Regions from separate parts of the Neobacillus sp. SAB-20_R2A genome, predicted to be linked through region 1. Evidence: predicted binding sites of a transcription regulator. Region 1 holds the regulator's gene; each other region holds the start of a gene.

Region 1 (4,759 bases):
ATGCAATACAGAGCGGATATCGGCTTCATACTGATAGCCGCCTTGCTCTTTAAACTTTATTTGCAATTCATCATATTCCTTTAATACCCGCTCGTATTTTCCTGGGTCCCCGAAAACAGCAGGATCGGCCATTTGCTTCTCCAGCTTCCGGAGCGATTTTTCCATCGCCTGCAGGTTCTCAAAAACCGTCAGCATTTCCTCCCAAATGGACAAATTGGACTCCAAACCCGTATTTTGCGCCAAATAACCAACGGTAACATCCTTTGGTTTGATGATTTCCCCGCCGTCATGGCCCATTTCGCCGGCGATGATTTTCAATAACGTTGATTTCCCCGCTCCATTGCGTCCAACAAGGGCAACACGGTCACGGGTTTGTAATTCCAGTTTTATATTCGATAAAATAAGTTCAGCACCATAATATTTTTGTAGTTGGTTAACCTGTAATAAAATCATTTTTTTCACCTCTATTACCTTACGACTAGTTTACCGTATTACCCGAATGTCGGCAATGAAGTGAAGTTTTTAATGGTATTATAAAAAAATATACTGATAGTTCAAAGTTTCACACACATGGACATAAAAATATTGTATTATTTTTTGTAGGAGGATTTTTTTTATGGCTGAATTTACTCATTTTAATGAAGAAGGCCGGGCCAAGATGGTCGATGTCAGCGATAAGCCGGAAACGGCACGTACGGCAATTGCCCAGTCTAGCATAACAGTAAGCACTGAAATTTATGAAAAAATCACAAACCACGAAATGAAAAAGGGCGATGTCTTAGCAGTTGCCCAGATTGCTGCAGTGATGGCAGCGAAAAAGACATGGGATATCATTCCAATGTGCCACCCGATTCCATTAACAGGTATCAATATTAGTTTTTCGTGGGAGCAGGCCGGGCAGGAACAGTATACACTGCATATAACTGCATCAGTTAAAACCAAAGGCAGTACGGGGGTTGAGATGGAAGCGCTAACAGCCGCCTCTGTTTGTGCCCTGACCGTCTATGATATGTGTAAGGCAGTTGATAAAGGGATGGTGATTGGACCAACCTTTCTGGTGGAAAAAACCGGCGGCAAAAACGGTGATTTTAGAAGAGAAATCTAATATATCCATTAAAATTGAAGGGTGGGAGAAATATGTCCAATGAAACGATGAAAATACCACAGGCAACAGCAAAGCGTCTGCCCTTATATTATCGATTTTTACAAAACCTTCATTCTTCTGGCAAGCAGAGGGTGTCATCTGCAGAATTGAGTGAAGCAGTAAAGGTGGACTCGGCCACTATTCGCAGGGATTTCTCTTATTTCGGGGCCCTTGGGAAAAAGGGGTACGGCTATAACGTAACCTATTTGTTATCGTTTTTCCGAAAAACTCTTGATCAAGATGAATTAACAAAGGTAGCGTTAATCGGGGTGGGTAACCTCGGCACAGCCTTTTTACACTACAATTTTTTAAAAAATAATAATACAAAAATCGCTTGCGCCTTCGATGTGGACCCCGGAAAAATTGGCGGTTCGATAGGCGATGTTCCCGTTTATTCGATGGACGATATAGAACAGTATTTGATCGATGAAAATATTTCGGTGGCGATTTTGACGGTGCCTGCTCCGGTTGCTCAGCAAATCACAGATAAACTTGTGAAAACGAACGTAAAAGGGGTTTTAAATTTTACTCCAGCAAGACTGAATGTACCTTCATCGATTCGCGTGCATCATATTGACCTGGCGGTGGAGCTGCAATCACTTGTTTACTTTTTAAAGCATTATCCAAACGACGAAGTAGAAGAATAAATAATCAATGGGCTTCTCGCCAAAATGGTGAGAGGCCCATTTTTCGTTTTGAAACATTTTTCCTAAACAGATCACTATACAAAGGGAGTTGAAGCGGGTAAAATGATTACACAAGTAATTATTGTAATCCAATAGGAAAGGTTGGGATTAAAATGACAGAAACAGTTCGTTCAATCCCACGTCCGCTCGTGAAAATAAACCAGTGGACAATTGTTTTAAGTGTTGTGTTAACATGGTTATCCGGACAGGAATGGTTTTTGTTAGTGCCATTTGTTGCCGGTATGTCTGGTCTTTTATTCGGATTTAATCCGATTATGCAAATAGCAAAACTATTTTTAAGAAAGGACCCAAAGGCTTATATCCCTGAGGATTGGGAGCAGCAGCAATTTAATCAAAAAATTGCCGTATCGTGTTTGGGAATTGGATTTGTAGGATTCCTGCTGGGATGGAATGGTGTTGGCTATGTGGTCACGATTCTTGTCGCGGTGGCTGCCTTTGTGGCCATTCTAGGTTTTTGCATCGGATGCTTTATTCATTTTCAGTGGAACCAATACCGTTATAGAAGGGCGCACCAATAATGAAGAGGTCTGAATTATTCAGCCTCTTTTTTGTTTTTCTGCTTATATTTGACGCTTCCATATCCTTACATTTAAAATTAAATTGAAAATTATGAATTATCATTCATGAGGAGAGTGGCGTTTTTATGAAGCTTGTTTCCCAAGAGACAGAAGCAGGAGGAAAAAATTCTTACAGCTTTGATGAATTTCTCGAAAAACGTGACAACCTTGATTGGTACCGTGATGAACCTTTTTTACAAAAAGCGGTCAAGAAATTTACGGGTTCTCAGCACAGCCAAATCCACGAAAAACTATTATCCTTTTCACGAATAGTATCTGCAAAATGGAACCGGTTAGCCGAAAGAATTGCCAGACCGGAAGTCCGCCCCTATATGCTTCACTTTGATGCTTTTAATCATCGGATTGACCGGATTGTTCGTCCTCAAGAAGTTCATCAATTAGAGAATGAAATTTTCCAAGAAGGTCTTTTTTCCAGTAACATGACACCTTGGGAAAGCTTTGTGAAAAGAATGCTGATCCATCAGCTGGGTGAGGCAGGAGTGACCTGTCCGCTGACATGTACACATGGTTTAGTGGCTTTGCTTGACCAATTTCCGGATGAAGAATATCCAGAACTTCAAGATATATTACATCATACAAAAGAAGGGCTAAACGGCGAATTTGCCATTGGCGCTCAATTTATGACAGAAATCCAGGGTGGTTCTGATTTGCCGGCTAATGTTTTGGAGGCGGTTCCGGAAGGAAAATATTATCGTTTGTATGGGAATAAGTTTTTCTGTTCTGCGGCTCATGCCGATTATTCTGTGGTGACGGCAAAAATATCGGGAACTGACAAAGTTTCGACATTTATCGTACCATCCTGGCTTCCGGGGGATAAGGAGAAGGAGAAACGCAACGGGTACGAGATTAATCGGATCAAATGGAAGCTGGGAACAGCCGAGCTGCCAACTGGGGAGATTCAATATAAGGGGGCGCGTGCCTATCCAATCGGTCCAAAGGATAAGGGGATTGCAGTTGCAGTCGGAATTGTATTGACCTTGTCGAGACTGGAAATTGGGATTGCCTGTGCCGGGTTTATGCTGAGGGCCTCTCGGGAGGCAAACTTGTACAGTGATTTCCGAAGTGTTTTTGGAAAGAAGGTAAAAGACTATCCACTCGCAGCAAGCAAGTTGAAACGAATCCAGCATGCCGCTGAGCGAACGATGGCGGGGGCATTCAAAATCTATAATCTTTTCTTGCAACTGGATAAGCCGCTGAATCCAGGAATTAAATCGGACCATCCAATTGAAGTTAGGAAAAAGTTATTTAATCTGCGTGAACTTGTCTTGCTGCAGAAAATCTGTGCAACGAATGAGGGAGCGGAAATTTTACGGGAGGCTATCTCCGTGTTTGCCGGCCATGGAGTGATGGAGGAATTTTCGTCGCTGCCGCGTATCTTCCGCGATGTGGTCGTAAACGAACAATGGGAGGGTCCGCGTAATCTGCTGTTAACGCAAATTTACCGCGATTTAGGCAGGGTTTCTGATTGGTATTCACCTGCCGAGTTTGTGGCCAGCGTTCTTGAGGGAGCCGCTGCGGAGACAATTAAAAAGTTTTCTGATCAGATTGAAGACCTGCTGGGGCGGCCTGTTTTAGGCGAAGTAAGCGAGGCCTCGATGGAAGCCGCTGCCGAATGGGATTTATTCTGTGATTCATTCTTTAAAATTTATCAGCAGACTGCGCTAAAGGAAATCGAAGATTAATAAGAATGAGGCTGTTTAATGTGACAGCCTCATTTTTTCATTTGCCCCTTATACTTAAAATGAAAAACAATCATCTTTAAGGCTGATCCAAAATCAAAGGTTGCGAGGATGACCAAAAGGTAGCTGAAGAAGCCCCAGCCATTGTTTTGGACATCATCGATAGCAAAATAGGTGAACAGGACACCAAGTATTAAATAAATCAAACCGGAAAACAAAGGTGAACGTCTCATAGAAATCCTCCGATAAAGTTTTGAACTGCCTCTGCCTCACGCATCAGCCGCTCAATGTCATCCTTATAGACCGACTGAACAAGGACGACCATCGTGTTCATGGATACATGGGCGAAAATCGGCACCAGGATGCGTTTGGTTTTTACATAAAGAAAAGCAAAGGTAAAGCCCATCGCCGAGTATATCAGCAGATGCTCAGGCTCCATATGGACAAGCGCAAAGACCACCGAGCTGATTAGGGCAGAAATAAAGAAATTAAACCGTTTATAAAAAGCCCCAAAGATAATTTTTCGAAACACAATTTCTTCTAAAATAGGGCCGATAATACTCGTTACAAGAATGGCCAAGGGAAAGGCATTAATGATCGTGAGGATTTCCTGTGTATTTTTAGAGCCCAATTCAATCCCAATAAGGCGCT
Region 2 (4,759 bases), 720 kb from region 1:
TGGTCTTATGAAGCTTTTATAAGACCACTCGATACTGTTTTTCTTAGCTGTGTGGTCTTATAAGCCCTTTATAAGACCACTTGATATCGTTTTACATAGCTGGATGGTCTTATAAGCCCTTTATAAGACTACTTGATACCGTTTTTCATAGCTGAGTGGTCTTATGAATCCTTTTATAAGACCACTTGATATCGTTTTACATGGCTGGGTGGTCTTATGAAGATATTATAAGACCACTAAATACAGATTCTCATAGCTGGGTGGTCTTATAAACCATTTATAAGACCACAAAATACTGTTTTTCATGGCCTGATGGTCTTATGAAACCTTTATAAAACCAAAAGGTACCCTTTTTTACAGCTACATGGTTTTATGATCTTTTATACGATCACTCTATCCTATTTTCTTCACTATTTTGTCCTTATAATTCCTTCTGTAACTGGATATCAACCCATCTTCGCCCTCGAAGCAGCCGGCTGATACTTTCTCATCGGTCCAAATTCAAGAACTTCTTGCAGATAAAGGTTACCTTTTGGACTTGTCCGCTTAAGCAATTCCATCAAATATGTAATATCGTCCATCGCTCTATGTGTTTGATAGTTTGTGATTTCATGTGCTTCCAAAAGGGTAATCAGCTTGCCATTTGGAAAGCCATACTGTTTCCAAGGCACATTCCTCATCGTGCAAAACCACTGCAAGTCATTCACTTCTGGATACATGTGGTAAAGGAAACTGCGGTCAAAGGAAGCATTGTGGGCAAAAACAGAATCAGCACGTTGGAAATAGGTTTTAACTTTTACATCATGAAAGCTTTTGCCCTGAACCAAATCATATGGTATGCCATGAACGCGAAAAGCCCTATCATAATTTTTGCGTGCGGAACTCGAAAGCGGCTCTCGTAAAAAGGAGTCTTCCTCCAAAATTTCTAATATTTCACCGCTTTCCGTACAGTAAGAAAATAACTTCAGGGCCAGTTCAATAACCTCATCAGTAGTCGGTCCCAGCCCCGTAGTTTCCACATCCAGCATTAATCCTAATTTCGCCTGTCTTTGCAAAGTGATCATTCCTTAAATCGAAAATTTCCTTTATTATACCAGATTCCCTTCACCCATCCCATAGCTTAAAAATTTCCACGCTGCTCTAATCCAACCATAAACGCTCTTATGACAATTTCCAGACTTTCATCCAAATCCAAAGACATCTTGAATCCACCTCTTTGCTCTAGGGACGAGAATCCGTGCAGGACACTTCGCAGTCCCCTTACAGCATGGATGGCGAGATCACCTTCGAGGTGAAAAGCCTGCAGGACCCGGACGGAAAGGTCGACTATTTTTGCCCCCGCCTGCTGGACATCAACATCCTCCGGATCCGGTGCAAGCAAGGTGGCCTCATAGATTCCAGGATGTCTCCTGGCAAAGCTTACATATGCCTTACTAATCGATAGCAGTGCATCGGTTCCTGACACCCCGATAGCTGCCTGGGCCAATTCATCATACAACATGTTGAGTCCATAGATAGCCAGCTTTTTCCTTAATCCTGGCAGTCCATCGAAATGATTATATAGAGAAGGCGGGCGAATGTTCAGCTCTTTTGCCAGATTTGCCAAGGTAACCTCCTGCATGCCATATTGGTCGGCAAGGTCCCCTGCCACTTCCAGTATCGCGGATAATTCAAGTCCAACTTTCGGTCTAGCCATTTTAGTGCTCCTTTTTTCTTAATTTCTGTTCGAATTTATTGATAGCCATCGCCATGACTGCAACTGGGTTTTCTACCATTTCCCCGTGTCCGACAGCAAGTAAACTTGGGTTTAATTCAGCCAGTTTTCTAGCACTTTTCAGAGCGGTTTGTTTGCTCCACGTACCGAACGCGGGAAATGGAAACAGTGGTCTTATATCCCCTGCAACCGCTATGCCTCCTCTTGTCTGGAAGGCGTCACCTGCTACTAAAGCCTTCGTCCGCAAATCAAGAAATGACATCGACCCAGGTGTATGGCCCGGTGATTCAACCACCCTTAAGTGTCCAAGCTCATCCCCTTCCTTCAATAATACACTGGCTCTAGTTTTCAATTTCTTCGGCACACCGCCTTTAATCGGGGTCTGATCTTCATGGGAATCTAGGGAACGGTCACCGCACATTAATCGGTTATCTCTCACCGAAATATAAACAGGGACGTCCGGCAGTCTTTCCTTTAACAAATCCAGAGCTCCCACATGATCCTCATGGGCATGGGTTAAAACAATCTTTGTAATAGGTTTTCCAATTCTCTCGGCAGCCTGCAATATTCCCTTTGCACTAAACCCTAAGGCCGCATCAATTAGGGTTAAACCGTCGTCTTCTTCCACTAAATAGCAATTCACCGGAAACAAATTCGCCATTAACGTTACCTGATACAAATATCCCTTCTTGATCATTCTCATTATGACCAACCCCTTAACTAATATCATTAGTTTTATTTTAACTAATAACATTAGTTAAATCAAGATGTTTATTGAAAAATTTTCCTATATTATTTTCCCTTCCAGTATGTAACAAATTGTTCAAAGCTTTTTTACGGATATGTGAATTAGTGAACAAAAAACTCTCAATTCAAACTAAATTTGATATATTAACAGTGTAGAAATTATTTAAAACTTATAAACCTTTTAAGGAGATGTTTCAAATGTTTGCACGTTGGTTGAGAGAAAACAAAATTGCCGCTGGAATATTAACCGTCTTACGTCTCTATCTTGGATATTCTTGGTTCACTGCAGGTTTTCACAAAATAACTGGAGGTTTTGATGCAGCTGGGTTTCTGAAAGGTGTGACTGCTAACCCAGTAAAAGGCCCGGATGGTGCCGTTGTTTATGGCTGGTATGTGGAATTCTTAAAAGGCTTTGCCCTTCCTAACGTTGATATCTTTAACTTTATCGTTCCTTGGGGAGAAGTTTTAGTCGGCTTGGGGTTAATGTTAGGCTGCTTAACTACTGCCGCTGCATTCTTTGCCTTAGTGATGAACTTTGCGTTCTTCCTTGCAGGAACTGTATCTCACATTCCTACTGACATTTTCCTTGGCGTGATTATCTTAGCTGCAGGTTACAATGCTGGCCGCATTGGTCTTGACCGTTGGGTTGTTCCATTCTTCCGTAAAACTGTTTTAAAAGCAAACGATCCGGTTAAACTAAACGCTTAACAAAAAATCGCCTCAGTTCCAGCCGAACTGAGGCGATTTTTATTTTGTTCTGCCCAAACTTCTTCCGGCCTGAGATCAGTCGATTTCGGCCTCCAGCATTTCCAATTTGGTCATGTAACAAAGTGTTCAAAGCTTTTTTACGGATATGTGAATTAGCTTCCACAAAGCGCTCAATTCAAGTTTTATTTGCTATATTAACAGTGTAGAAATTATTTAAAATTTATAAATTTTTTAAAGGAGATGTTTCATATGTTTGCAACATGGTTAAGAGAAAATAAAATTGCCGCTGGAATTTTAACCGTCTTACGTTTATATCTCGGATATTCTTGGTTCACTGCAGGTTTTCATAAAATAACTGGAGGTTTTGATGCAGCTGGATTTCTGAAAGGTGTGACTGCTAACCCAGTAAAAGGCCCGGATGGTGCCGTTGTTTATGGCTGGTATGTGGAATTCTTGAAAGGCTTTGCCCTTCCTAACGTTGATATCTTTAACTTTATCGTTCCTTGGGGAGAAGTTTTAGTCGGCTTAGGTTTAATGTTAGGCTGCTTGACAACTGCCGCTGCATTCTTTGCCTTAGTGATGAACTTTGCGTTCTTCCTTGCAGGAACAGTATCTCACATTCCTACTGACATTTTCCTTGGCGTGATGATCTTAGCTGCAGGCTACAACGCCGGTCACTTCGGTTTAGACCGCTGGGTTGTTCCATTCTTCCGTAAAGCAGTAATCAAAGGAAAAGAACCTATTAAACAAACCGCTTAACAACCATTAATCGCCTCAGTTCCAGCCGAACTGAGGCGATTTTATTTCGTTCTGCCCGAATTCTTTTCAGCCTGAGATCAGTCAATTTCGGCCTCCAGCATTTCCAATATCGTCATGTAACAAAGTGTTCAAAGCTTTTTGACCGATATGTGAATTAGCCACCAAAAAGCGCTCAACTCCAATTTGATTTGCTATATTAAGAGTGTAGAAAAGAAATTATTTAAAACTTATAAACCTTTTAAGGAGTTGTTTCAAATGCTTAACAAATGGTTAAGAGAAAACAAAATTGCCGCTGGTATTTTAACTGTCTTACGTTTATATCTTGGGTATTCTTGGTTTACCGCAGGTTTTCATAAGTTAACAGGAGGATTCGACGCCGCAGGATTTTTAAAAGGAGTGACTGCTAACCCTGTAAAAGGTCCTGATGGTGCCGTTGTTTATGGCTGGTATGTGGAATTCTTAAAAGGCTTTGCCCTTCCTAACGTTGATATCTTTAACTTTATCGTTCCTTGGGGAGAAGTTTTAGTCGGCTTAGGATTAATGTTAGGCTGCTTGACTACTGCCGCTGCATTCTTTGCTTTAGTCATGAACTTTGCGTTCTTCCTTGCAGGAACTGTATCTCACATTCCTACTGACATTTTCCTTGGCGTGATGATCTTAGCTGCAGGCTACAACGCAGGACATTTCGGTTTAGACCGCTGGGTTGTTCCATTCTTCCGTAAAGCAGTTTTAAAAACAAACAACCCGGTTAAACATACTGCATAACTAAAAAACACCTCTATCTCAGCCTTGAGATGGAGGTGTTTGTTTTTTGTAGATTAATAGCTGCTA
Region 3 (4,759 bases), 1.3 Mb from region 1:
TAAAGTAGATATTCAAATTCCAGCTGAAAAGCTTCCAAACCATGGCGGTGTCTTTCTGAATTTTTACGAAAAAAATGCTAAGGGCGGCAGGAGTAATCCTTACCCTGCATTATTAGAAAGATTTGAATGAAAAAAGCGGAAGTCGCCTCCCAAGGTACTTCCGCTTTCCTCATTTACTGTCCAGCTTCAGCGCCTAGGGGCTCGCAGGTCTACAGCCAATCCGTCAAGAAGGCTAAAAGGCAGCCTTCTAGCCGGCTCGTCTTATGCCTGTCGCCCCTGTTCAAGGCGCTTCCGCTTTTTTTATCATTGGATCTGGTCAAGCTCTTGTTGCATTTCTTGGAGCTGTCTTTGCTCAGCGACCGTCGAGTTGGCATAAGCAGAACTTAAGGCATTCTTGGCTTTGGCCATTGCCGTGTCGCGTTCACCTGGGCCGGCAGTTTTTGCCGATTCAACAAATCTACGTGCTTCCTGGAATAAACGGTTACCCATCGTTAAATTCCTCCAAGCGAGGATTCTTGCACATTGGCCATTTTCTGAGCTTCTGCTTCAGCGTAGGTCATGTGATAAGGAATCCGTTCTGAATGCTTGTTGACCGAATCCTTTCCTTGCTGGACAAAGCGTTTTGATTTGTTTGATCTACCCATTCGAATCCCTCCAATATGCTAAAAGCTCGGATTGAAACAGCTTCGCTGCTTCATCTATAGTATGCTCCAACATTAAGGGGTTCATATAGGTAAACAATGGTGAATAGGTGTAATTATTTTAACCGTAACAAATCCGTCAAATATTCTGCGACTCCATCTTCCTCATTGGTAAGAGTAACATCATTGGCGATATTTTTTACTTGGTCAATGCCATTTCCCATTGCAATTCCATAACCGGCGTATTCAAGCATTTCCAAGTCATTATCTTCATCGCCAAAGGCAATCACTCTTTGCTTGGAGATACCATAATAATCTGCCGCTTTTTTTAACCCTACTGCCTTATTTAAGCCGGACTTAATGATTTCGATAACATGCCATGGGGCAGCCCAGCTGCGGTGATCGATGACTTCGGCATGTGCATCAGATAGATGGTCGCGGATCTTCTTTAATTGGTCTTCCTCTGTATGAATGAGCAGGCTAGTTGGTGAATCCTTCAAATAATTACTTAAATCGCCCGTAGTAATATTGGGATGGCCAAAATTAAAAATTTCAATCAGCTTTTGGTCATGATAATGAAAATAGACATCATCCATTACTTCAGCGATGATATTATGAAAATGAAAGCTGCGGCACGCCTCGACAATATCTTTTGCAACATGGATATCAAGCGGCTCATGGAAAAAGCCCCATTTCGGGTTCCGGGGATGATGCATGAAAGCCCCATTGAAATTAACGATCGGGGTATCTAAATCCAACTCTCGATAATACATTTCGCTGGAACGATATGGCCTCCCAGTGGCGATCATCACGATATGGCCATCTTCTCTTGCTTTTTTTAAAACTTTCTTCGTTTTTTCCGAAATCGTTTTATCATCTTTTAATAAAGTTCCGTCTAAGTCCAATGCGATTAAATGTCTTTCTGTCATTTGAAACCTCTCTTTGGCAGTATTTGTTTCTATTATCAATATGTTATCAATTTATATTTAAACTGTAAAAAAATTCACTTCAAATGTTTCTGAAACGCGCTATACTGGTTTTCGAAATACCTTTTGTTATAATGGTTACAATAAAACTGAACAGGAGTGAAGATAAAATGAATGAAGATTTAAAAGAAAATATAATGGGCGCCCTTGAGCTTGTTATTGACCCTGAGCTTGGCGTCGATATCGTCAATTTAGGTTTAATATATAATACTGAAATGGACGACGAGGGAAAACTGACGGTTACAATGACATTAACAGCAATGGGCTGCCCACTAGCCGGAACAATTGTTGATCAGGTGAAAAGAGCATTGTCTGATATTCCGGAAGTCAAGGATGTCGATGTCAATATCGTCTGGAATCCTCCTTGGAATAAGGACATGATGTCCCGTTATGCAAAAATTGCACTGGGAATTCGTTAAGGGACCATCCGCAGGATGAAAAATAAAGTCATTTTAGTTAGTTCAAATCAGTTGGGCAAAGGCGACCAGGTTTTAGGAGAGAATGTTTTAGAGACTTTCTTTACTGTTTTAAAACAAAGAGAGGAACTCCCAGCAGCTGTTTTTTGCATGAACAGTGGGGTATTCACGTTGACTGAGGATTCCTTTGTATCCGTTCATTTAAAAGAGTTGGAGGATAAGGGTGTTAACATTTTTGCGTGTAAAACCTGTGCCGACCACTACGGTGTTAGTGAAAAATTGACAGTTGGCAAAATAAGCGGAATGGCTGACTTTGTTGAGCTTGCCTCCAAATACGAAGTTTTAACCATCTCATAAAACAGCAGAGCTTTTCGCTCTGCTGTTTTTTTCATTCACAAATCGTCCATATAATGAAAAAGGTTTGTGAGGAAGTTCACTTTTTTCAAACATAAACACCATTATAATACGAAGTAATAGGGCTATTTAGTTTGAACTAGCCGTTTTATAGGAGGTGTTTCAAGATGGATTTTAGCCGAGACTTTAATAAAGATCCGTTTATTGTGATATGGGAATTAACTCGAGCTTGTCAATTAAAATGTTTGCACTGCCGCGCAGATGCCCAGTATACGAGGGACCCTCGAGAACTTACGCTTGAAGAAGGCAAGCATTTGATTGATCAGATATATGAAATGAATAATCCGCTTCTTGTATTTACCGGCGGAGATCCGCTTATGAGAGAGGATATTTTTGAAATTACCAAATACGCAGTCTCAAAAGGGGTACGTGTTTCGATGACACCAAGCGCTACTCCTAACGTAACAATTGATGCGATGCGTAAGGCTAAAGAAGTCGGACTTTCTCGTTGGGCGTTCAGCCTTGATGGTCCTACTGCTGAGATTCATGACCATTTTCGCGGGACAGCGGGCTCTTTTGACTTAACAATGGAACGAATTAAATATTTACATGAACTAGAAATGCCGATTCAGATTAATACCGTAGTATCCAGATATAATTATGAACATCTTGATGAAATGGCGAAATTGGTTGAAGAATTAAAATGTGTTCTGTGGAGTGTCTTTTTCCTTGTTCCGACCGGAAGGGGACAGGCATCTGATATGATATCGCCTGTGGAGCATGAAAAGGTGCTAAGATGGCTCTATGATCTAAGCAAGCGGGTTCCTTTTGATATTAAAACCACGGAGGCGATGCATTACCGCCGTGTGGTAATCCAGCAAAAAATGCGTGAAGCCAAAGAAAAGACAGAGGAAATCAGCTATTTATCTGCGTTGACAGAAAAAGGCTTAACGGGCTCAATTGATGGTCTGGGCCGTGCACCAAAGGGTGTAAACGACGGCAATGGTTTTGTGTTTATATCCCATATTGGGGATGTCTATCCGAGCGGCCTGCTTCCGGTTAAGGCCGGAAATATTAGGGAAACCCCTCTGGCGGAAATTTACCGCGAGTCGCCAATCTTTAAGGCACTTAGAAACCCAGATGGATTTAAAGGGAAATGCGGTGTCTGCGAATTCCGACATGTTTGCGGCGGCTCAAGATCAAGGGCATACGCCATGACTGGGGATTATTTAGAAAGTGAACCATTCTGTGTTTATATTCCTAAGGCTTTAAGAGAAAAACAGACACAATAAATTTATAGAGGCAATCGATTTTCGATTGCCTCTCTCAATAACTATTCAATGCTGCAATAAACAGTGGAACAATTTTCACAGCCAATTTCATCTTTTAAGTATTGCAAATCCAGGACGGTAATTTTACCTCGTTTAATGGAAATGATGTTATCACGCTTCAGTTCACTTAAGATACGGTTTGTACTTTCCCGTGAAGTGCCGCAGAAATTTGCCAGCTCTTGATTGGTCAACGGCAGGTCGATTAATATTCCATCACTTTTTGGTACCCCATAGCTATTGGTCATCCGGATTAAGGTTGAAAATAAGGCGCCGCGCTTTCCGTTTAGGACAAGATCGCGGAATTTTGTCTGCGTTTTGCGGAAGTGATCGCTCATCCACTTCATAAATTCAAAGGCTAGCTTACTGTTTTGGAAAATTTCACTTTCAAGTACTTCTTTTTTTATTGCCGCGATTTCACCTTCTTCAAGAACCTTGGCACTTAATAAATATTTTGGACTATCAGTGAAAAGGGTTAATTCTCCGCAAATATCGTTTTCTCCGCAAATTCTTAATGACAGCTCCCGCCCGTCTGCTGTAATTTTGCTGATTTGAATTTTACCGGAAATGATGACATATAATTCATCAGCGAGCATCCCTTCCTGAAATAGAAATCTTCCCCGTTCGCTTTTAAACTTCCGATCAGCAAATTTAAGCAGTTCTTTTATTTCAATTGAATGAGTTGGTTTCATTGTCGTAATCATTTTTCTCCACCCCTATACTATATTTCTATATAAATAACTTGGATTCGTTAGTAACATTTTATATCAAGATTAGCCACGTAGAAGTAGTAAACAATGACAATATAGTGAAAACTGGACAATTTTTTTCAGGGAAATATGGATAGTGAAGAAAGTAACAGTATTTTTTAAATTCATCTGTTACAATGGTATAAAATGAGCTTCTTTATTTATTGGAGTTGATTAAATGGAAAAAACAATCATTACAGATAAATTTAATAGACCATTAAGGGATTTAAGAATTTCCGTTATTGATAGATGTAATTTTCGTTGTCAATACTGTATGCCAGCCGA

Evidence for each region. The regulator Rex, encoded in region 1, represses fermentation and respiration genes when NADH is low (regulators of the CRP and FNR family bind a similar motif). The targets are predictions, from matches to a motif close to TTGTGAAATATTTCACAA.
Region 2: the regulator Rex is predicted to act here: its motif matches at 2,557-2,574, upstream of V5M37_RS04860 (DoxX family membrane protein).
Region 3: the regulator Rex is predicted to act here: its motif matches at 2,465-2,482, upstream of V5M37_RS07815 (TIGR04053 family radical SAM/SPASM domain-containing protein).

The regions. Positions count from the first base shown of each region.
Region 1 covers NZ_CP145895.1:252,555-257,313, forward strand. The annotation lists gene V5M37_RS01395 (ABC-F family ATP-binding cassette domain-containing protein) at 1-453, opposite strand, end outside; gene moaC (cyclic pyranopterin monophosphate synthase MoaC) at 617-1,105, shown strand; gene V5M37_RS01405 (redox-sensing transcriptional repressor Rex) at 1,138-1,791, shown strand; gene V5M37_RS01410 (DUF4395 domain-containing protein) at 1,944-2,369, shown strand; gene V5M37_RS01415 (acyl-CoA dehydrogenase family protein) at 2,495-4,111, shown strand; gene V5M37_RS01420 (YdiK family protein) at 4,141-4,341, opposite strand; gene V5M37_RS01425 (lysostaphin resistance A-like protein) at 4,338-4,759, opposite strand, start outside.
Region 2 covers NZ_CP145895.1:973,936-978,694, reverse strand. The annotation lists gene V5M37_RS04875 (exonuclease domain-containing protein) at 447-1,055, opposite strand; gene V5M37_RS04870 (WHG domain-containing protein) at 1,121-1,696, opposite strand; gene V5M37_RS04865 (MBL fold metallo-hydrolase) at 1,698-2,417, opposite strand; gene V5M37_RS04860 (DoxX family membrane protein) at 2,660-3,169, shown strand; gene V5M37_RS04855 (DoxX family protein) at 3,419-3,928, shown strand; gene V5M37_RS04850 (DoxX family protein) at 4,184-4,693, shown strand; gene V5M37_RS04845 (hypothetical protein) at 4,747-4,759, opposite strand, start outside.
Region 3 covers NZ_CP145895.1:1,569,273-1,574,031, forward strand. The annotation lists gene V5M37_RS07785 (BsuPI-related putative proteinase inhibitor) at 1-130, shown strand, start outside; gene V5M37_RS07790 (DUF3813 domain-containing protein) at 304-489, opposite strand; gene V5M37_RS07795 (hypothetical protein) at 492-644, opposite strand; gene V5M37_RS07800 (Cof-type HAD-IIB family hydrolase) at 758-1,570, opposite strand; gene V5M37_RS07805 (metal-sulfur cluster assembly factor) at 1,738-2,046, shown strand; gene V5M37_RS07810 (DsrE family protein) at 2,062-2,400, shown strand; gene V5M37_RS07815 (TIGR04053 family radical SAM/SPASM domain-containing protein) at 2,565-3,689, shown strand; gene V5M37_RS07820 (Crp/Fnr family transcriptional regulator) at 3,731-4,429, opposite strand; gene moaA (GTP 3',8-cyclase MoaA) at 4,653-4,759, shown strand, end outside.